3 regions of the Streptomyces sp. NPDC045431 genome follow, and region 1 is predicted to be linked to each of the others. Evidence: predicted binding sites of a transcription regulator. Region 1 holds the regulator's gene; each other region holds the start of a gene.
What was found. The regulator HrcA, encoded in region 1, represses chaperone genes, less so after heat shock. The targets are predictions, from matches to a motif close to TTNGCACTCNGNNNNNCNGAGTGCNAA.
Positions count from the first base shown of each region.

Region 2: the regulator HrcA is predicted to act here: its motif matches at 3,966-3,992, upstream of groL (chaperonin GroEL).
Region 3: the regulator HrcA is predicted to act here: its motif matches at 2,846-2,872, upstream of groES (co-chaperone GroES).

Region 1 is NZ_JBEZAQ010000001.1:157,183-164,102, forward strand. Features, by position in the region: gene AB0A69_RS00610 (ATP-binding SpoIIE family protein phosphatase) at 1-1,412, shown strand, start outside; gene hemW (radical SAM family heme chaperone HemW) at 1,428-2,660, shown strand; gene AB0A69_RS00620 (DUF3097 domain-containing protein) at 2,686-3,492, opposite strand; gene AB0A69_RS00625 (MBL fold metallo-hydrolase) at 3,503-4,228, opposite strand; gene hrcA (heat-inducible transcriptional repressor HrcA) at 4,374-5,390, shown strand; gene dnaJ (molecular chaperone DnaJ) at 5,390-6,529, shown strand; gene AB0A69_RS00640 (nitronate monooxygenase) at 6,764-6,920, shown strand, end outside.
Region 2 is NZ_JBEZAQ010000003.1:131,285-138,204, reverse strand. Features, by position in the region: gene AB0A69_RS09120 (GNAT family N-acetyltransferase) at 1-196, shown strand, start outside; gene AB0A69_RS09115 (immunity 49 family protein) at 322-1,272, shown strand; gene AB0A69_RS09110 (hypothetical protein) at 1,307-2,104, shown strand; gene groL (chaperonin GroEL) at 2,218-3,840, opposite strand; gene AB0A69_RS09100 (cold-shock protein) at 4,174-4,377, opposite strand; gene AB0A69_RS09095 (ubiquitin-like small modifier protein 1) at 4,790-5,068, opposite strand; gene thrC (threonine synthase) at 5,103-6,395, opposite strand; SAM riboswitch class I at 6,413-6,560, opposite strand; gene AB0A69_RS09085 (glucosyl-3-phosphoglycerate synthase) at 6,677-6,920, shown strand, end outside.
Region 3 is NZ_JBEZAQ010000006.1:187,797-194,716, forward strand. Features, by position in the region: gene AB0A69_RS16260 (hydroxyacid dehydrogenase) at 1-550, shown strand, start outside; gene groL (chaperonin GroEL) at 647-2,275, opposite strand; gene groES (co-chaperone GroES) at 2,391-2,699, opposite strand; gene AB0A69_RS16275 (polysaccharide deacetylase family protein) at 2,931-3,866, opposite strand; gene AB0A69_RS16280 (class I SAM-dependent methyltransferase) at 3,976-5,154, shown strand; gene AB0A69_RS16285 (hypothetical protein) at 5,161-5,805, opposite strand; gene AB0A69_RS16290 (polysaccharide deacetylase family protein) at 5,854-6,705, opposite strand; gene AB0A69_RS16295 (hypothetical protein) at 6,777-6,920, opposite strand, start outside.

The DNA of each region.
Region 1 (6,920 bases):
GGAACACCTGCCCCGTGCCCGGCCCCGAGCCGGCCATCCAGCGCGGCCTGCGCGCCGCCGAGATCCTCGCCCCCGCGCCCCGCCGCGCCGTCCGCGACGACCAGGAGTGGATCGGCAGCGGCGCGCTCACCTTCCTCGCCGAGGCGTCCGACCTCCTCGCGGGCCAGCTCGACGAGGACCTCGTCGCCGCGCTCGCCGGTCAGCTGCTGGTACCGCGGCTCGCGGACTGGTGCGCCTTCTGGCTGGAGGGCGACGGCGGCGAGGGCGGCGCGGCCGCCGTGCCCCGCCTCGCGCGCGTCTGGCACGCCGACGAGTCCGCCATCGAGCCGCTGCGCGCGGTCCTCCAGATGGAGCCGCCGAAGCTTCCCGGCCCCGCCCACACCGCCCCCGTGCCCGTCCCGTGGCCCGACCCGTCGGGCGACGGCCACGGCACCGCGCTCGCCCTGTGCCTCGTGGTGGGCGGCCGCGGGCTCGGCACCCTGATGATCGGGCGGCGCGGCACCAGCCGCATCCCGGACGCGGTCACCGCCCTCATCGAGGACTTCGCGCGCCGCGTGGCGCTCGCCATCGGCGCCGCCCGCCGGTACACGCGCCAGGCCACCATCAGCCGCGTCCTCCAGCGCGGACTGCTGCCCAGCAAGGTCGCCCAGATCCCGGGCGTCGCCAGCCACGTCGTGTACGAGCCCAGCGACGACGGGCTCGCGGGCGGCGACTTCTACGACGTCTTCCAGGCGGCGGGTCGCTGGTGCTTCATGCTCGGTGACGTCCAGGGCAGCGGCCCGGAGGCCGCCGTCGTCACCGGCCTGGCCCGCCCCTGGCTGCGGCTCCTCGCTCGCGAGGGCCACCGCGTCGGCGAGGTCCTCGACCGGCTCAACCGGCTCCTCCTCGACGACGCCACCGAAGCCGCCGAGGCCGCCGCGCTGGTCGTCGCCGCCGCCGGGGGCCCCGACGCCCAGCCGGTCAGCCCCACCCAGTCGCGGTTCCTGTCCCTCCTGTACGGCGAGCTCGCGCCGCTCTCGCCGGAGGAGGGCGGCGGCGCCCGCTGCACCCTCGCCTGCGCCGGGCACCCGCTCCCGCTGCTCCTGCGCCCCGACGGCACCGTGTCGCCCGTCGCCGTGCCGCAGGTGCTCCTCGGCGTCATCGACGACGTCGCGTACGAGACCCACACCTTCCACCTCGCGCCCGGCGACACCCTGCTGTGCGTCACCGACGGCGTCACCGAGCGGCGCTCCCGCGCCGGCCGGATGTTCGACGACGAGGACGGCCTCGCCCGGACGCTCGCCGGCTGCGCCGGGCTCACCGCCCAGGGCGTCGCCGACCGGATCCGGCAGGCCGTGCACACGTTCGGCGAGGGGCCGGTCTCCGACGACCTCGCCCTCCTCGTCCTCCAGGCCGGGGAACCACGCGAGTGACGGACAATGGGCGGTATGCCTTCCGTACTGCCCGATGGCGAGCCCATGCCCGAGGACGGGGCGCTGCCCGCGTCCGCCCTGCTCGGGGCCGGTGAGCGGCCGCTCGGGTTCTATCTGCACGTGCCCTACTGCGCGACCCGCTGCGGCTACTGCGACTTCAACACGTACACCGCCACCGAGCTGCGCGGCTCCGGCGGCGTGCTCGCCTCGCGCGACAACTACGCCGAGACCCTCGTCGACGAGGTGCGCCTCGCGCGGAAGGTGCTGGGCGACGACCCCCGCCCCGTGCGGACCGTCTTCGTCGGCGGCGGTACGCCGACCCTGCTCGCCGCCGCCGACCTCGTCCGCATGCTGGGCGCCATCCGCGACGAGTTCGGGCTCGCGGACGACGCCGAGATCACGACTGAGGCCAACCCGGAGTCCGTCGGCCCCGCGTACCTCGCGGAGCTGCGGGAGGGCGGCTTCAACCGGATCTCCTTCGGCATGCAGAGCGCCCGGCAGCACGTCCTGAAGGTGCTCGACCGCACGCACACCCCCGGGCGGCCCGAGGCGTGCGTCGCGGAGGCGCGGGCGGCGGGCTTCGACCACGTCAACCTCGACCTGATCTACGGCACGCCCGGTGAGAGCGACGACGACTGGCGCGCCTCCCTCGACGCGGCGATCGGCGCGGGCCCCGACCACGTCTCGGCGTACGCCCTGATCGTGGAGGAGGGTACGCAGCTGGCGCGGCGCATCCGGCGCGGCGAGGTGCCGATGACCGACGACGACGTCCACGCCGACCGGTACCTGATCGCGGAGGACGTCCTGTCCGGGGCCGGGTTCGCGTGGTACGAGGTGTCGAACTGGGCCACCTCGCCGGCCGGGCGGTGCCTGCACAACGAGCTGTACTGGCGTGGCGCCGACTGGTGGGGCGCGGGCCCCGGTGCGCACAGCCACGTCGGCGGCGTGCGCTGGTGGAACGTCAAGCACCCGGGCGCGTACGCCGCCGCCCTGGCCGCCGGCCGCTCGCCGGGCGCGGGCCGCGAGCTCCTCTCGGAGGAGGACCGTCGGGTCGAGCGGGTGCTGCTGGAGCTGCGGCTCCGCGAGGGCTGCGGCCTGGAGCTCCTCAAGCCCGCGGGCCTGCTCGCCGCCGAGCGCGCGGTAAGGGACGGTCTCCTGGACCCCGGTCCTTACGCCGAGGGGCGTGCCGTACTGACGCTGCGCGGACGGCTGCTGGCGGACGCGGTGGTGCGGGACCTGGTGGACTGAGCCCCCGGGGAGAGCCGCGGCGGCCCTACGGCGCCGTGACGAAGTCGATCAGCTCCTCCACCCGCCCCAGCAGCTCCGGCTCCAGGTCCTTCCAGTCCCGCACCCGGGACAGGATGTGCCGCCACGCCGCTCCCGTGTTCTCCGGCCACCCCAGGGCGCGGCACACGCCCGTCTTCCAGTCCTGGCCCCGCGGGACAGCGGGCCACGCCGGGATGCCCACCGCCGACGGCTTCACGGCCTCCCAGATGTCGATGTACGGGTGCCCCACGACCAGCGTGTGGGCGTCCGTGACCTGTGCCGCGATGCGTGACTCCTTGGAGCCCGGCACCAGGTGGTCCACCAGGACCCCGAGGCGGGCGTCCGGGCCGGGCGCGAAGTCGCGGACGATCGCGGGCAGGTCGTCGACGCCCTCCAGGTACTCGACGACCACGCCCTCGACGCGGAGGTCGTCGCCCCACACCCGCTCCACGAGCTCCGCGTCGTGGCGGCCCTCCACATAGATGCGCCCCGCGCGGGCCACCCGCGCGCGTGCGCCGGGGACGGCGATCGAACCCGAGGCGGTACGGGTGGGCCGTACCGGAGCGGCGGAGGACGGGCGGACCAGGGTGACCGGGCGGCCCTCCAGCAGGAACCCGCGCGGGGCCAGCGGGAACACCCGGTGCTTGCCGAACCGGTCCTCCAGGGTCACCGTCCCCGCCTCGCAGCGGATCACCGCCCCGCAGAAACCGGTCCCCACCTCCTCCACCACCAGATCCGGCTCGGCGGGCACCTCCGGCACCGGGGCCGGCGGCCGCTTCCACGAGGGCGTCAGATCAGGGTCGTAACTGCGCATTCGGCAGACGCTACGACACCCCGAACCGCCGGGCCAGCTCATCGCGTTGGGCGCGTACGAAGGCGGCGTCGACCACCGCGCCGTGCCCCGGCACGTACAGCGCGTCCTCCCCGCCCAGCTCCAGGAGCCGGTCCAGCGCGGCCGGCCAGCGCGACGGGATCGCGTCCCGGCCCGCCTGGGGGTCGCCCGACTCCTCCACCAGGTCCCCGCAGAAGACGACCTCCGGGGCGCCGGGCACCAGCAGCACCAGGTCGTGGCCGGTGTGACCCGGCCCCACGTTGGCCAGCAGCACCTGCCGCCCACCCAGGTCGAGCGTCCACTCGCCGGTCACCAGGTGGTGCGGCCTGACCAGCACGTCCACCGCCTCGACGGCCTCCGCGGCGGCCACCCCGTGCCGGACCGCGTCCGCCCGCAGATCGTCCCGCTCACGGGCCAGCAGCGTGTCGACGCCGACCGCGCCGAACACCTCCGCCCCCGCGAACGCCGCCGTACCCAGCACATGATCGAAATGGGGGTGGCTGAGTGCGATATGCGTCACCCTCCGCCCCTCGCCGAGCAGCTTCTGCGCCTGCCCCCGGATCTCCGCCCCCTCGCGGAGCGTGGCCCCCGTGTCGAAGAGCAGAGCCGCGTCCTCACCGGCCACCAGGGCGGTGGTGGCGTCCCAGACGGGCAGCCGCCGACGGCCCACACCGTCGGCGAGCCGCTCCCATCCGAAGTCCTCCCAGCTGACGTCCATACCGTGACGCTAGCGCGGTAGCGTGGCCGCCGCCCTTGCTAGGGGCGTACCCCGGCGCCGTACACTGGCCGGGTGATACCTGGCACTCGGACCCGTCGAGTGCCAATGGACACCGAGTAACCGAAGCCAGCTGGAGGTGCGCGCGATGCTCAGCGAACGCAGACTCGAGGTGCTGCGCGCCATCGTCCAGGACTACGTCGGCACCGAGGAGCCCGTCGGCTCCAAGGCGCTCACGGAGCGCCACAACCTCGGCGTCTCGCCGGCCACCGTGCGCAACGACATGGCGGTGCTGGAGGAGGAGGGCTTCATCGCCCAGCCCCACACCAGCGCGGGCCGCATCCCCACGGACAAGGGCTACCGGCTCTTCGTGGACAAGCTCGCGGGCGTCAAGCCGCTGTCGACTCCCGAGCGCCGCGCGATCCAGAACTTCCTGGACGGCGCGGTGGACCTGGACGACGTCGTCGGCCGTACGGTGCGGCTGCTGGCGCAGCTGACCCGGCAGGTCGCGGTCGTCCAGTACCCGTCCCTCACGCGCTCCACCGTGCGACACGTGGAGCTGCTGTCGCTGGCCCCGGCCCGGTTGATGCTGGTGCTGATCACGGACACGGGCCGGGTGGAGCAGCGCATGGTGGACTGCCCCGCGCCGTTCGGCGAGCAGTCCGTGGCCGACCTGCGGGCGCGGCTGAACAGCCGTGTCGTGGGGCGGCGCTTCACCGATGTGCCGCAGCTGGTGCAGGACCTCCCCGAGTCGTTCGAGACGGAGGACCGCGGGACCGTCTCCACGGTGCTGGCCACGCTGCTGGAGACGCTGGTGGAGGAGACCGAGGAGCGGCTGATGATCGGCGGCACCGCCAATCTGACGCGCTTCGGGCACGACTTCCCGCTGACGATCCGGCCGGTGCTGGAGGCGCTGGAGGAGCAGGTGGTGCTCCTGAAGCTGCTCGGCGAGGCCAAGGACTCGGCGATGACCGTACGCATCGGGCACGAGAACGCCCATGAGGGGCTGAACTCCACGTCCGTCGTCGCGGTCGGCTACGGTTCGGGCGACGAGGCAGTCGCCAAACTCGGCGTGGTCGGACCGACCCGCATGGACTACCCCGGAACGATGGGAGCGGTACGCGCAGTGGCACGTTACGTCGGACAGATCCTGGCGGAGTCGTAGTGGCCACGGACTATTACGCCGTACTCGGCGTACGCCGCGACGCGTCCCAGGACGAGATCAAGAAGGCGTTCCGGCGGCTCGCGCGCGAGCTGCACCCGGACGTCAATCCCGATCCGAAGACGCAGGAGCGGTTCAAGGAGATCAACGCCGCCTACGAGGTGCTGTCGGACCCGCAGAAGAAGCAGGTCTACGACCTCGGCGGCGACCCCCTGTCCGCCTCCGGCGGCGCGGGAGCGGGCGCAGGCTTCGGCGCCGGCGGCTTCGGCAACTTCTCCGACATCATGGACGCCTTCTTCGGTACGGCGTCCCAGCGCGGCCCGCGTTCGCGGACCCGGCGCGGCCAGGACGCGATGATCCGGCTGGAGGTGGACCTCAACGAGGCCGCCTTCGGTACGACGAAGGACATCCAGGTCGACACCGCCGTCGTCTGTACGACGTGTTCCGGTGAGGGCGCCGCGCCCGGTACGTCGGCGCAGACCTGTGACATGTGCCGCGGCCGCGGCGAGGTCTCCCAGGTGACCCGGTCCTTCCTGGGCCAGGTCATGACGTCCCGCCCCTGCCCCCAGTGCCAGGGCTTCGGCACCGTGGTGCCGACGCCGTGCCCGGAGTGCGCCGGCGACGGGCGCGTACGGTCCCGTCGTACGCTCACGGTCAAGATCCCGGCCGGTGTCGACAACGGCACCCGCATCCAGCTGGCCGGCGAGGGAGAGGTCGGCCCGGGCGGCGGCCCCGCCGGCGACCTGTACGTCGAGATCCACGAGCTGCCGCACGCCGTCTTCCAGCGGCGCGGGGACGACCTGCACTGCACGGTGACCATCCCGATGACGGCGGCCGCGCTGGGCACGAAGTGCCCGCTGGAGACGCTGGACGGGATGGAGGAGGTCGACATCCGGCCCGGTACGCAGTCGGGTCAGTCGATCCCGCTGCACGGGCGGGGCGTCACCCACCTGCGGGGCGGCGGACGCGGCGACCTCATCGTGCACGTCGAGGTCCAGACGCCGTCGAAGCTCGACGCCGAGCAGGAGCGGCTGCTGCGTGAGCTGGCGAAGCTGCGGGGCGAGGAGCGGCCGACGGGTCAGTTCCAGCCGGGGCAGCAGGGGCTCTTCTCGCGCCTGAAGGACGCGTTCAACGGACGCTAGCCGTCGGTGATCCGCGGGTGGATCCAGCGGTGATCGATGCTGACCGGTGCTGACCGGGGGCCTGCGCCCCCGGTCGGCTGCGTTCCGGGCCCCGGTGGTCCGGGCGCCTTCCGGGGGGTGTTCCGGGGCGTTCCGGAGGGGGCGAGCCCCCGGGAGGCACCCCAGCGGACCAGGGGGCGGAACCGGGGGCGGGCGGGATTCGGAGGCGGACCCGTGGCGTGACACCATGCGTGCATGTCCTCCGCACTGACCGATCTCTGCCGGTACCCGATCGTGCAGGCACCCATGGCGGGTGGTGCCTCCTGCCCGCAGCTCGTCGCCGCCGTGTCCGAGGCGGGCGCGCTCGGTTTCCTCGCCGCCGGCTACAAAACGGCCGACGGCATGTACCAGG
Region 2 (6,920 bases), on a different contig from region 1:
CGGTGCGCTGCTCATGGCGCGGGCCGTCACGGAAGCACGGGACCTCGGCGTACACCCGGTGCTGGACGTGCTGGCTTCGGACACTGCGGCGGCAGCCCTGTACGAGCGGCTCGGCTGGGAGCTGCTGGCCACGGTCGAACAGCAGTGGGGCCCGGAGCAGCGGGTGGCCGTTCGTTGCTATGCGGCGCCTACCTAGCGGAGGCTCCCTGGGCCCGGCCGCGTCAGGGGAGCAATCCCTTGACGAGAAGACGCTCCAGTGCTGTCAGTGCCTGTTGCTAACGTGCTCCGTTCAGTCATGGAGTGCATGAAGGGGCGGGGAACGTGCGGGAAGTGGCAGGCCATCAGGTCGGCGAGCAGCGGTTGGCCGAGGCGCTCGACGACATCCACGGGCGGGCCTACACGCGGTGGCACTCGCTGCGGTACGGCAGCATCTCGCCGGCGCTGATCCGGGCCATGGCGGACGAACTGCTCGACCATGTCGCCGCGCGAGCGGTGGCCGAGCCGGGGCTCGACGCCGCGACCGGCAGGGTCGCCGTCACCGCCGCGGAGTGTCTGCACGGAGTGCTGAGCATCATGTGCTTTCCGGACGGGGACCAGGACCTCCAGTTCTCGCTCATCGGGGAACGGATCAGCACGGACCCGGACGACGACGAGTTCGGGGACGGGCCCATCACCTTCCGGGACGTCGTCAGGGAGGCGCCCACCGCGCGGACCTGGCTCGACATGTTCGAGACGTGTGTCGTCAGCGGGTACCTGCGGGAGGAGCGGGTCACCGGGCTGCTGCTGCGCGGCGACTACGCGCCCGCCATCCGTGACGGCGTGCCCTACAACCGGTACACCTCCGTCTCCGATCCCGCCGACCTGGCCGCCATGGACGCCCTGTGCCCCTATCTCACCGAGGCGGCCGGGCATCTGCCCCGCGACTGGCCGACGGTTCCGCTGCGCAAGCCCGACGCCGGGGAGCGCGCGGAGGCCGCCCGGCGGCTCGACGAGGTCGGCGACGCGCTGAGCGCGGACCAGCGGCTGCTCCGCGTCCTGCTCGACGACGACCAGCACGCCTTCGAGGACGCCCTCGTCGCCCGGCTGGTCGCGTACCGGGAGAGCGTCGAGGCCGGTGCCGGTGATCCCGCGCCCCGGTCCCTCCTCCCCCTCGGCCCCCTCGCCCTGGCCTGCCTCGCCGTCCAGGTCCACGGGTGGGACCTCGGTGTCCGGTCCGGGTACCTGCCGCACGGCCTGCTGGGATCGCGCTTGGGCCACCAGGCCGCCACGTAGGCCACCCGGGGGGCCGACTGGTTGACTGTGCCTCGTGACCGAGGTGATCAGGAAACGGGATGGGCAGGGCGACGGGGAGCCCACGACGGAACTCCGGGCAGGTGGGCGCAGCCCGGTGCGGCAGGTGTCCATGTACCAGAGCGTGGCCTGGCCGTTGCGTGCGCTGGCCCTGCTCTCGGTGGACTTGGAGGAGGTGGCGCGGCGGCTGGGGCTGACCCTCGAGAGCTCGTGGGACAGCCGCGGCAGTGTGCGGACCGCGTTCTTCGTGCTGGACGGGACGGACTTCGTCGTCACCCACCACGAGGGGGACGCTCCGGGAACCCACGTGTGGACCCGGTCGGGCGGGCCTGTCGATTCGGCCGCCCGCGTGGGCAGCGTCCTCGCGGCTCTCGGCGTGGGGCCGGAGGCGGTCTCGTACTCCACCTGGGGGGCCGGCACCGGCGATGCGCACATGCCCGCTGCCTGGGGGCGCGGCTGGGACAAGCCGACGCGGTCGCACCAGGACGTCTGGGCCCACTTCAAGAAGCGCCCGGGGATGTTCGTCGGCAGGGTCACTTTCGATGCGGTGGTCGGGTTCCTCAACGGCTATGACACCGCCTCCGAAGGAGCCCTGCTGGACGGGTTCCGGGAGTGGCTCGCCACCAAGCTGGGCTACGGCTGGAACCTGGTGTACTGGCTCTTGGCCGAGAAGCTGGTCTTTCCCGACGGCCGTCCCGAGGAGCCCTGGTCGCGCGAGACCGAAGAGCACGCCGTGGCCGGGCTGCTCGCTCTGATCGACGAGTTCTTCGATCACCTCGCCGACGGTCCGAAGGACCGCACCGAAACGGTCTGACGGAGGGGCCCGGGTCGATGACGCCCGCGGCGCGGGAACGCCCGAGGGCGGCACCCCCACGTCGGGGAGTGCCGCCCTCGGTTCCGTAACCGGGCTTACCGATCCGCGCGGGATCAGAAGTCCATGTCACCGCCCGGCATGCCGCCACCGGCCGGGGCGGACGCCTTCTCCGGCTTGTCGGCGACGACGGCCTCGGTGGTGAGGAACAGCGCCGCGATGGAGGCCGCGTTCTGCAGAGCGGAACGGGTCACCTTGGCGGGGTCGATGATGCCCTCGGCGATCATGTCGACGTACTCACCGGTCGCGGCGTTCAGGCCGTGGCCGACGGGCAGGTTGCGCACCTTCTCGACGATGACGCCGCCCTCGAGACCACCGTTGACGGCGATCTGCTTCAGCGGGGCCTCCAGGGCCAGGCGCACGATGTTGGCACCGGTCGCCTCGTCGCCCTCCAGCTCCAGCTTCTCGAAGACGGAGGAGGCCTGGATCAGGGCCACGCCACCGCCGGCGACGATGCCCTCCTCGACGGCCGCCTTCGCGTTGCGAACGGCGTCCTCGATGCGGTGCTTGCGCTCCTTGAGCTCGACCTCGGTGGCGGCACCGGCCTTGATGACGGCCACGCCGCCGGCCAGCTTCGCCAGGCGCTCCTGGAGCTTCTCGCGGTCGTAGTCCGAGTCGGAGTTCTCGATCTCGGCGCGGATCTGGTTGACGCGGCCCTGGACCTGCTCGCTGTCACCGGCACCGTCGACGATCGTGGTCTCGTCCTTGGTGATGACCACCTTGCGGGCGCGGCCCAGCAGGTCGAGACCGGCGTTCTCCAGCTTGAGGCCGACCTCCTCGGAGATGACCGTGCCGCCCGTGAGGATGGCGATGTCGTTCAGCATGGCCTTGCGGCGGTCGCCGAAGCCCGGGGCCTTGACGGCGACGGACTTGAAGGTGCCGCGGATCTTGTTGACGACCAGCGTCGACAGGGCCTCGCCCTCGACGTCCTCGGCGATGATCAGCAGCGGCTTGCCCGACTGCATGACCTTCTCCAGCAGCGGGAGGAGGTCCTTCACGGAGGAGATCTTGGAGTTGACGATCAGGATGTACGGGTCCTCCAGAGAGGCCTCCATACGCTCCATGTCGGTGGCGAAGTACGCCGAGATGTAGCCCTTGTCGAAGCGCATACCCTCGGTGAGCTCCAGCTCCAGACCGAAGGTCTGGGACTCCTCGACGGTGATGACGCCTTCCTTGCCGACCTTGTCCATCGCCTCGGCGATGAGCTCGCCGATCTGCGTGTCGGCGGCGGAGATGGAGGCGGTGGAGGCGATCTGCTCCTTCGTCTCGACCTCCTTCGCCTGGTCGAGCAGCGCACCGGAGACGGCCTCGACGGCCTTCTCGATGCCGCGCTTCAGGGCCATCGGGTTGGCGCCGGCGGCGACGTTGCGCAGACCCTCGCGGACGAGCGCCTGGGCGAGGACGGTCGCGGTGGTCGTACCGTCACCGGCGACGTCGTCCGTCTTCTTGGCGACTTCCTTGACCAGCTCGGCGCCGATCTTCTCGTACGGGTCCTCGAGCTCGATCTCCTTGGCGATGGAGACACCATCGTTGGTGATCGTGGGGGCGCCCCACTTCTTCTCGAGGACGACGTTGCGACCCTTGGGGCCCAGGGTCACCTTGACGGCGTCGGCGAGCTGGTTCATGCCGCGCTCGAGGCCGCGCCGTGCCTCCTCGTCGAACGCGATGATCTTGGCCATGTGAAGTGGTCCTCCCGGACTGGGGTGGATGCTCCGGACCGCGCTGGCGCCCGCGACGGACGGCCTGCATGCCCCTGTGGTTCCTTGCCCCACCGGCCTGCGGACCTCACCGACTCGGTCCTTCGTTGTCACTCTCACCTTCAGAGTGCTAACGCCAATGATTAGCACTCGACCCCTTCGAGTGCAAGCTCCTCCCGGGGATCTCCCAGGGATCGGGAGCCCTCGATCCCCTACGCGTGTACGCGGGCGCGCACGCGCGAGGGGCCCGCATCCTGTGCGGATGCGGGCCCCTCGGCACCACTGTGAAAGTCGCTGGCCGAAACGCGTCTGCTGCTAGCCGGCGAGCTTGACCATGTCCGCCTGCGGACCCTTCTGGCCCTGCGAGATCTCGAACTCGACTCGCTGACCCTCCTCCAGGGTGCGGTAGCCGTCCATCTGGATCGCGCTGTAGTGGACGAATACATCCGCACCACCGTCGACCGCGATGAAGCCGTACCCCTTCTCCGCGTTGAACCACTTGACGGTGCCCTGAGCCATGCCTAACTCCCCTATTACTGGCCCTTGCACAGGACCGCACTTCGCGGACCCGGGTCAGACCTCACCCGCTGACAGGAACGGGCGTGCGCCGGAACGCGTCGACCGCCGCTGAATGTATCTGTCCAACTGCCGTCTGCAACAGGTCAATCGGACGAGAATTCCGAGCACGCGTGAACGGAAAAGTAGGCGGAATTCGCCAGAATCCTGGGCAAGTCGGGCCCGGCAAAGCGCACATTCGGCGCATCAGGCACGGGTACTTTGACTGCATCTTGTCGCGCCGGGGCGTGAATTCATATGCGCGTGACATGACCGGCGGCGGGGGCTTCCCCAACTCTACCGCGCTCAACCATGCGGAAATGCCCCCTGCGCACCGTGTGCGGAGGGGGCAATTCCGGAAAGCGCTATCCCTGGGCTAGCAACCGCCGGCCACGGCGGGAATGATCGACACGCCCGCGCCGTCCGGCGTGGCGGTCTCCAGACCCTGCTCGAAGCGGACGTCGTCGTCGTTCACGTACACGTTGACGAAGCGGCGCAGCTTGCCCTGGTCGTCCAGGACGCGGGCGGCGATACCCGGGTGGTTCTTCTCCAGCGACTCGATGACCTCGGCGAGGGTCGCGCCCTCCGCCGGGACCTCGGCCTGGCCACCCGTGTACGTGCGGAGGATGGTGGGGATGCGCACGTTGACGCTCATGTCGTGATGCCTTTCAGTACGAGCTCAGGTCGGGTCAGGCCAGGCCGGCGTCGCGGAACGCGTCCAGGCTCGGGCGGATCGTGGCGGTGGGGCCGGTCGTCGGAGCCACGGCGTCCAGGGTCTTCAGGCCGTCGCCGGTGTTGAGCACGACGGTGGTGAGGGACGGGTCCAGCACGCCCGCCTCGATCAGCTTCCTGGTCACACCCACGGTCACACCGCCCGCCGTCTCGGCGAAAATGCCCTCCGTACGGGCCAGCAGCTTGATCGCGTCGACCACCTGCTCGTCGTTGACGTCCTCGACCGCGCCGCCGGTGCGGCGGGCGATGTCCAGGACGTACGGGCCGTCGGCGGGGTTGCCGATGGCGAGCGACTTGGCGATGGTGTTCGGCTTCTGGGGGCGTACGACGTCGTGGCCGGCCTTGAAGGCCGCCGACACCGGGGAGCAGCCCTCCGCCTGCGCGCCGAAGATCTTGTACGGCTTGTCCTCGACCAGGCCCAGCTTGATGAGCTCCTGCAGCCCCTTGTCGATCTTCGTCAGCTGCGAGCCGGACGCGATCGGGATGACGATCTGGTCGGGCAGCCGCCAGCCGAGCTGCTCGCAGATCTCGTACGCGAGCGTCTTCGAGCCCTCCGCGTAGTACGGGCGGAGGTTGACGTTCACGAAGCCCCAGCCCTCGCCGAGCGGGTCGCCGATGAGCTCGGAGCAGAAGCGGTTGACGTCGTCGTAGTTGCCCTCGATGCCGACCAGGTCACCGCCGTACACCGCGGCCATGACGACCTTGCCCTGCTCCAGGTCGTGCGGAATGAACACGCAGGAGCGGAAGCCGGCCCGGGCGGCGGCGGCGCCGACCGCGCCCGCCAGGTTGCCGGTGGAGGAGCAGGACAGGGTGGTGAAGCCGAAGGCGCGGGCGGCCTCCAGGGCCTGGGCGACGACGCGGTCCTTGAAGGAGTGCGTCGGGTTGCCGGAGTCGTCCTTGACGAAGAGCTTGCCCGGCTCGACGCCGAGCTCGCGGCCCAGGTTGTCGGCCTGGACGAGCTTGGTCCAGCCCGGGTTCAGGTTCGGCTTGTCCGCGACGTCGGCGGGGACGGGCAGCAGGGGCGCGTACCGCCAGATGTTCGCGGGCCCGGCCTCGATCCGCTTGCGCAGGGCCTCGGGGTCGCCGCTCGGCAGGTCGTACGCGATCTCGAGCGGCCCGAAACACTGCTCGCAGGCGAAGAGGGGGCCGAGGGCGAAGCGCTCACCGCATTCGCGACAGGAGAGCGCGGAGGCGGGCCCGAGGTCGACGTTCTGGGTGGTGTCCGGGGTGGCGACGGTCTGTACAGCCATGGAGGCGAGGCCCTTTCTCCTCATCTTCCTCATGGCGCACTTCGCCATGAGACGGATTTGGCACCTTCCCTAGCCGGGGCCTCGCGTTGCGCAGATGTGCGAGTGCCGACTGGAGGGTTGCCGGGGCTTCAACGGGCCGTATCCCTCTGCCCCTCTGGATGAGCGGTATTCGATTGTGTGCGCGGGGGACCCGACATGTGTCGGCCATCCGCGTTGTTCAAGACTGTAACCGAACCCCTGGACGCTCGAGATGGTCGTCCGATACGCGAGATGGAGATCACGTGCTGGAAGAGGTGGAGCGCTGGCTGGACCGGCGGTCCTGGTCCGTTGCGGAGCGACCGCTCGACCAGCTGCTCGCTGCGAAACGCGGGGCGACCCGCGGTACGACCGTCAGTGTCGTCCTGCCGGCGCTCAACGAGGAGGCGACGGTCGGCGAGATCGTCACCGTGATCCGCCGCGAGCTGATGTCCGGCGCCGTGCCGCTGGTGGACGAGCTGGTGGTGATCGACTCGGGCTCGACCGACC
Region 3 (6,920 bases), on a different contig from region 1:
CTACCGCCGTACCGTCGGCATCGTCGGCGCCTCGCGCATCGGCCGCCGCGTGATCGAGCTGCTGCGCCCCTTCGACCTGCGGGTCCTGCTGTACGACCCGTACGTGGACGCCGCCGGGGCGGCGGCGCTCGGCGTGGAGCCGGTGACCCTGGACGAGTTGTGCGCCCGCGCGTCGGTCGTCTCCGTCCACGCGCCGCAGCTGCCGTCGACGTACCGGATGATCGGGCCGCGCCAGCTGGCGGCGATGCCGGACGGGGCGACGCTGGTCAACACCTCGCGCGGCTCGCTCGTCGACGAGGAGGCCCTCCTCGCGCACCTGCGCTCCGGTCGTCTGCACGCCGTCCTGGACGTGACGGACCCGGAGCTGCCGCCGCCGGACTCGCCGCTGTACGAGTTGCCGAACGTGCTGCTCACGCCGCACGTGGCCGGTTCGCTCGGCAACGAGCTGCACCGGATGGCGGACCAGGCGCTGGACGAGCTGGAGCGGTACGCGGCGGGCGTGCCGTTCGCCGACCCCGTGCGGCCCTCGCAGCTGACCAGGTCGGCGTAGCCGCCCGGAGCAGCACCGAGGCCCGGTGCCCCCGCGACGGGGGCACCGGGCCTCTGGCGTAACGCGTACTACCGCGTACTACTGCGTCGGGTGACGTCAGTGGGCGTGGCCGTGGCTGTGGCCGTGGCCCGCGTCCGCCGGCTCCTCTTCCTTCTTCTCGACCACGAGCGTCTCGGTGGTCAGCAGGAGGGAGGCGATCGACGCGGCGTTCTCCAGCGCGGAGCGCGTGACCTTGACCGGGTCGATGACGCCGGCCTTCACCAGGTCGCCGTACTCGCCGGTGGCGGCGTTGAAGCCCTGGCCCTTGTCGAGCTCCGCCACCTTCGAGGTGATGACGTAGCCCTCGAGGCCCGCGTTCTCGGCGATCCAGCGCAGCGGCTCGACCGCGGCGCGGCGGACGACCGCGACACCGGTGGCCTCGTCGCCGGTCTTGCCGAGGTTGCCCTCGAGCACCTTGACGGCGTGGACCAGCGCGGAGCCACCACCGGAGACGATGCCCTCCTCGACCGCGGCGCGGGTCGCGGAGATGGCGTCCTCCAGACGGTGCTTGCGCTCCTTCAGCTCCACCTCGGTGGCGGCGCCGACGCGGATCACGCACACGCCGCCGGCCAGCTTCGCGAGGCGCTCCTGGAGCTTCTCGCGGTCCCAGTCGGAGTCGGTGGACTCGATCTCGCCCTTGATCTGCGCCACGCGGCCGGTGACGTCCTCGGACTTGCCGCCACCGTCGACGATGGTGGTGTCGTCCTTGGTGACCGTCACGCGACGGGCGGTGCCGAGCACGTCCAGGCCGACCTGGTCGAGCTTGAGGCCGACCTCCTCGGCGACGACGGTGGCACCGGTGAGGGCGGCCATGTCGCCGAGCATCGCCTTGCGGCGGTCGCCGAAGCCGGGGGCCTTGACCGCGACCGCGTTGAAGGTGCCGCGGATCTTGTTGACGACCAGGGTGGACAGGGCCTCGCCCTCGACGTCCTCGGCGATGATCAGCAGCGGCTTGGAGGAGCCGGCCTGGATGATCTTCTCGAGGAGCGGGAGCAGGTCGGCGATCGCGGAGATCTTGCCCTGGTGGATCAGGATGTACGGGTCGTCGAGGACGGCCTCCATACGCTCCTGGTCGGTCACCATGTACGGGGACAGGTAGCCCTTGTCGAAGGCCATGCCCTCGGTGAAGTCGAGCTCCAGGCCGAAGGTGTTGGACTCCTCGACGGTGATGACACCGTCCTTGCCGACCTTGTCCATCGCCTCGGCGATGAGCTCGCCGACCTGCTGGTCCTGCGCGGAGAGCGCGGCCACGGCGGCGATGTCGGCCTTGTCGTCGATCGGGCGCGCGGTGGCGAGCAGCTCGTCGGAGACGGCCTTGACCGCGGCGTCGATGCCCTTCTTCAGGGCGGCCGGGGAGGCGCCGGCGGCGACGTTGCGCAGGCCCTCGCGGACCAGCGCCTGGGCCAGCACGGTGGCGGTGGTGGTGCCGTCACCAGCGATGTCGTTGGTCTTGGTGGCCACCTCCTTCACCAGCTGGGCGCCGAGGTTCTCGTACGGGTCGTCGAGCTCGACCTCGCGGGCGATCGTCACACCGTCGTTGGTGATGGTGGGCGCGCCGAACTTCTTGTCGATGACGACGTTGCGGCCCTTGGGGCCGATGGTCACCTTGACGGTGTCGGCGAGCTTGTTGACACCGCGCTCGAGGGCGCGACGGGCGTCCTCGTCGAACTTCAGGATCTTCGCCATGGGGCTGAGTCAGTCCTCTCGAACGAACCGCGCCCCTCGACGCCCGGCGCTGTGGAGAGCGGGGCGGCCAGGGGCGCAGCTCAAAGCATCTCTGCTTCGGGAAAAGCGGGGTGAATTACTTCTCGACGATCGCGAGCACGTCGCGGGCCGAGAGGACGAGGTACTCCTCGTTGTTGTACTTCACCTCGGTGCCGCCGTACTTGCTGTACAGCACGATGTCGCCGGTCTTGACGTCGAGCGGCAGGCGCTCGCCGTTCTCGAAGCGGCCCGGGCCCACGGCGAGGACGACGCCCTCCTGGGGCTTCTCCTTCGCAGTGTCCGGGATGACCAGGCCAGAGGCCGTGGTCTGCTCGGCGTCGAGCGGCTGGACCACGACACGGTCCTCGAGCGGCTTGATGGCAACCTTGGAGCTGGTGGTCGTCACGATCCGACCTCCCCCTTCGGAGATCTCACGGGGTTAACTGTCTGAGGTGGCGACCAGGTGGATCCGTCGTCGCGGGTGCCGGACCTGCCCGTCGCTGTGTTGGCACTCTCCGGTGGGGAGTGCCAGAGCCGAGACTATGACCGCGATTAGCACTCGGTCAAGCGGAGTGCCAATTCACGACGGCGCGGCGTGTTCTCGCCGCCCTCGGCGGGGTCCTCCGCGACGGGGTCCTCAGACGTAGTCCTCGAGCTTCGCGACGGCGTAGCCCTTCGCCGTCACGACGTTCATGACGTACCGGATCATGTCCGCCATGCTGCCCTTCCAGTCCTCCCGGCCCCGGAAGTGCGTGAGGATGATGTCGCCGGGGTGCAGGTCCCGGTCCCACTCGCGCCACTCCATGTGGTCGGGGAACGCCTCGGCCGCCCACAGCGGTACGGCCTTGACGCCGCAGGACCGGGCGGCGCGCAGCGTGTCGCCGTTGTAGTTGCCGTACGGCGGGCGGAAGAGCGGCGGGCGCGTGCCGTAGCGCTTCTCGATGACGTCCTGCTGGCCGCAGATCTCGCGCTTCTGCTCCGCGTAGGAGAGGGCGGGCATGTAGCGGTGGTTGAGGGTGTGGTTGTGCAGGGCGACACCGGTGCGCTGCATCTTCTTGAAGTAGCCGTAGTCCTCCCTGATGAGGTAGTCGCTGAGGAACGCGCTGTAGGGGATGTCGAGTTCGTCCATCATCCGCACCAGCTCGGGGTCCTTCTCGGCGCCGTCGTCGATGGTGAGGAAGACGATCCGCTCCTTGGTGGGGACGGTCGTGAAGACGGGCGGCAGGGTGGGGTCGCCCACGCCGAAGCCCTTACGGAAGGTGATCTTCGGTTTCTCGGCGGCCGTGGGCGGCGGGGGCGCGGCCAGCGGCGTGAGCTTCAGCCCCCACTTGCGGGCGGCGACGGCGCGGGCGGCCTGCGCGCGCTTGACCCTCTCGACGTACGCGGCCAGCGCGCCGGCCGGTCCGGCGGCCGCGGCCCCGCCGCCCTGGCGCGGCTCGGGCTGTCCGCCGGCGGGGGCGACGTCCTCCCGTCCGGAGGCGGGGTCACCGCAGGCGGCGAGTGCGGCGAGGAGGAGAGCGGCGAGCACGGCGGCGGCGCGCCGGGGCCACCACCCCCTCGCGACCGACGGCATTTGTTCCGTTTGTCGTACTAGCTGCATGGCGCCGCATCCTGTCAGCGCCGCGCCCCGCCGCCCGGGCGACACCGCCGCCCCGCGCGCACCATCGCCCACCTGGCCCACAATGGGGCGGGTGACCGATCTCGCCGCCTTCTCCGCGCTCCTCACCGACGAGGGCCAGCTCCTGCTGGCCGCCCTGCGCGACTACGACCCGTCCCAGGAACTCGCCGTCGCCTCCCGGCTGCGCCGGGACCACCCGGCCGAGCTGGTCACGGCGGCGATCGGACAGGCCCGGCTGCGGCAGCGGGCGGTGGCGAAGTTCGGCGCGGAGGACGCGTACCGGATGTACTTCACGCCCAACGGCGTCGAGCAGTCGACCCGGGCCTCCGTCGGCGCCTACCGCGCGGCGCGCTTCAAGGAGCTGGGCGTACGCGGCGTCGCGGACCTCTGCTGCGGCATCGGCGGCGACGCCATCGCGCTGGCCCGCGCGGGGATCCGGGTCCTGGCCGTGGACCGGGACCCGCTGACCGCCGGGGCCGCCCGCGCGAACGCCGAGGCGCTGGGCCTGGCCGACCTGATCGAGGTGCGCTGCGAGGACGTCACGGAGGTCGACACCTCCGGGTACGACGCGGTCTTCGTGGACCCGGCCCGGCGCGGTGGCCGGGGCCGCGTGTTCGACCCCGAGGCGTACTCGCCGCCGCTGTCCTGGGCCGTCGGCACGGCGCTCGGGGCGCCGCACGCCGCGCTGAAGATCGCCCCCGGCATCCCGCACGAGACGGTGCCGCCGGAGGCCGAGGCCGAGTGGATCTCCGACGGCGGCGACGTGAAGGAGGCCGTCCTCTGGTTCGGCACCCGCCCCGGCGCGGTCACCGCCACGCTGCTCCCGGGCCCGCACACCCTCGACGGCCGCGGCCTGCCCAACCCGCCGGTCCGCGAGGTCGGCCGTTTCCTGTACGAGCCCGACGGCGCGGTCATCCGCGCCCACCTGGTCGCCGAGGTCGCCGAGGAGCTCGGCGGCGGGCTGCTCGACGAGACGATCGCCTACATCACGGCGGACGAGCTGCGCCCGACGCCGTACGCCACCGCGTACGAGATCACCGACCGGATCCCCTTCAACGTCAAGAAGCTCAAGTCCCTCATGCGGGAGCGGGAAGTGGGCCATCTGACGGTCAAGAAGCGCGGCTCCGCGGTCGAACCGGAAGAGCTCCGCCGCAAGCTGAAGCCGAAGGGCCCGAACGCGGCGACGGTCTTCCTGACCCGGGTGGCGGGGGCGCCCACGATGCTGATCGGACGCCCGGCGTAAGGGGCTTCACCGCACGGCCTGCGGGCGGCGCGCCCCCAGGCGTACCGCCCAGCGGTAGTGGCCCACCGCCTTGGTCACGGCGATCAGCCCGTGGACCCACAGGATGAGGCCGACGCCCATGAGGGCGGCGACCTCGGCGTACGTCGTGGAGCCGGGGCGGGCGGAGGCGGGGACCGCGAAGCAGAGCCAGAGGCCCGACGCGCACAGTGCGAAGGAGAGCAGGAACCAGATCAGGCCGAGCACCGGCACCCGGAAGGCGGCGTCGCGCGGCGGGTCGCTGTCGAGGGACGCCCACTGGGCGAGCAGTTCGCGCGCCACGCGGTCACGGCGGACGGCGAAGGCCACGGCGAACACGGCCGGGATCACGACGGCGAGGCCCAGGCAGACGCCGAGGGCGCCCGCCATCGCCATGAGCGGGTCCACCAGGCCGTCCTCCAGCGACATCAGCGCTCCGCCGACGGCCAGCCAGCCCGCCTGCAGGCCCGCCAGCGTCAGCAGGAACAGCACCAGCCGCCGCCCGCCCATGATGCGCCAGGTCAGCTCTCCCATGGCCCGGTTCCGGTCGGCGAGCAGCGCCGCACGGTCCGGCCAGGTGCGCAGGTGCGGGGGCGGCGGGGGCGGGGGCGGGGGCAGGAGGCGACGGGGAGACATGCTCCGAGGCTAGCGACCGTGATCACGCGGGGGGAAAGGCGCCCGGGGTCAGAGGTAGTCCTCCAGGCGGGCGACCGTGAAGCCCTGCTCCTGGATGCGGCGCAGCATGTTCGCCGTCATCTCGGTCATGGAGGTGCCCTTGAGGTCCTGCGGGCCGCGGAAGTGGGCCAGGACGATGTCGCCGGGGTGGAGCTTCCGGTCGCCGCGCTGGTACTGCATGTCGGTGATCTGCATCGACTCGCGCCACAGCACGATCGCCTCGACACCGCACTGCGCGGCGGCCGCGCGGGTGTCCTCGTTCCAGTTGCCGTACGGCGGGCGGAAGAGGCGTGGGGCGGTGCCGTAGGTCTGCTTCAGCTTCTCCTGCTGTCCGCAGATCTCGCGCTGCTGGGCGGCGGCGCCGAGGGTGCGGAGGTTGGGGTGGGTGAGCGTGTGGTTGGCGACGCCCGCGCCGCCGCCGAGGTCGCGCAGGCGCGTGAAGTACGCGTAGTCGTCGCGGATGGCGGCGTCCGTCAGGAACATCGTGAAGGGGACCTTCAGCTCCCGCATCATCTCGATGAACTCGGGGTCCTTCTCGGCGCCGTCGTCGAAGGTGAGGAAGACGACCTTGTCGGTGGTCGGTATCTCGCTGATGACGGGCACCGGGCCGCCCGCGCCCGTCTTCACCGGCTTGGCCTTCGGCGGGGCCGGCGGCGCCGGGAAGGGCTTCAGGCCCCATTTCGCGTACGCGGCCGAGGCGTCCGGTGCCTGGCGCGGCGGCGCGGCCGCGGTCGTGCTCGGCGCCGGCTCCGGGACCGTTGCCGAGCCGGAACCGGAACCGGAGCCGGAACCCGACGCCGTACAGCCCGATATGAGCAGTGCCGCGGCCAGCGCCGCCGCACCCGCGATGTACTTCCCCACCCTGCAACCCCATGTTCGAACGTCTGATCAGCCGCGTACTGCTTGACGGCTGAACGACTCCGGGGGTTGCCTCAGGCCGCCGTCCCGTGGGACTCGAACCGCCAGCGGTGGACCGGCCGCGTGACCAGGTCCGCCGGCGGCTCGGGCAGTTCGGGCAGGTCCGCGTCGTACGCGGCGTCCCACCATGTCAGCACGAGGACCCGGTCGCCCGGCGC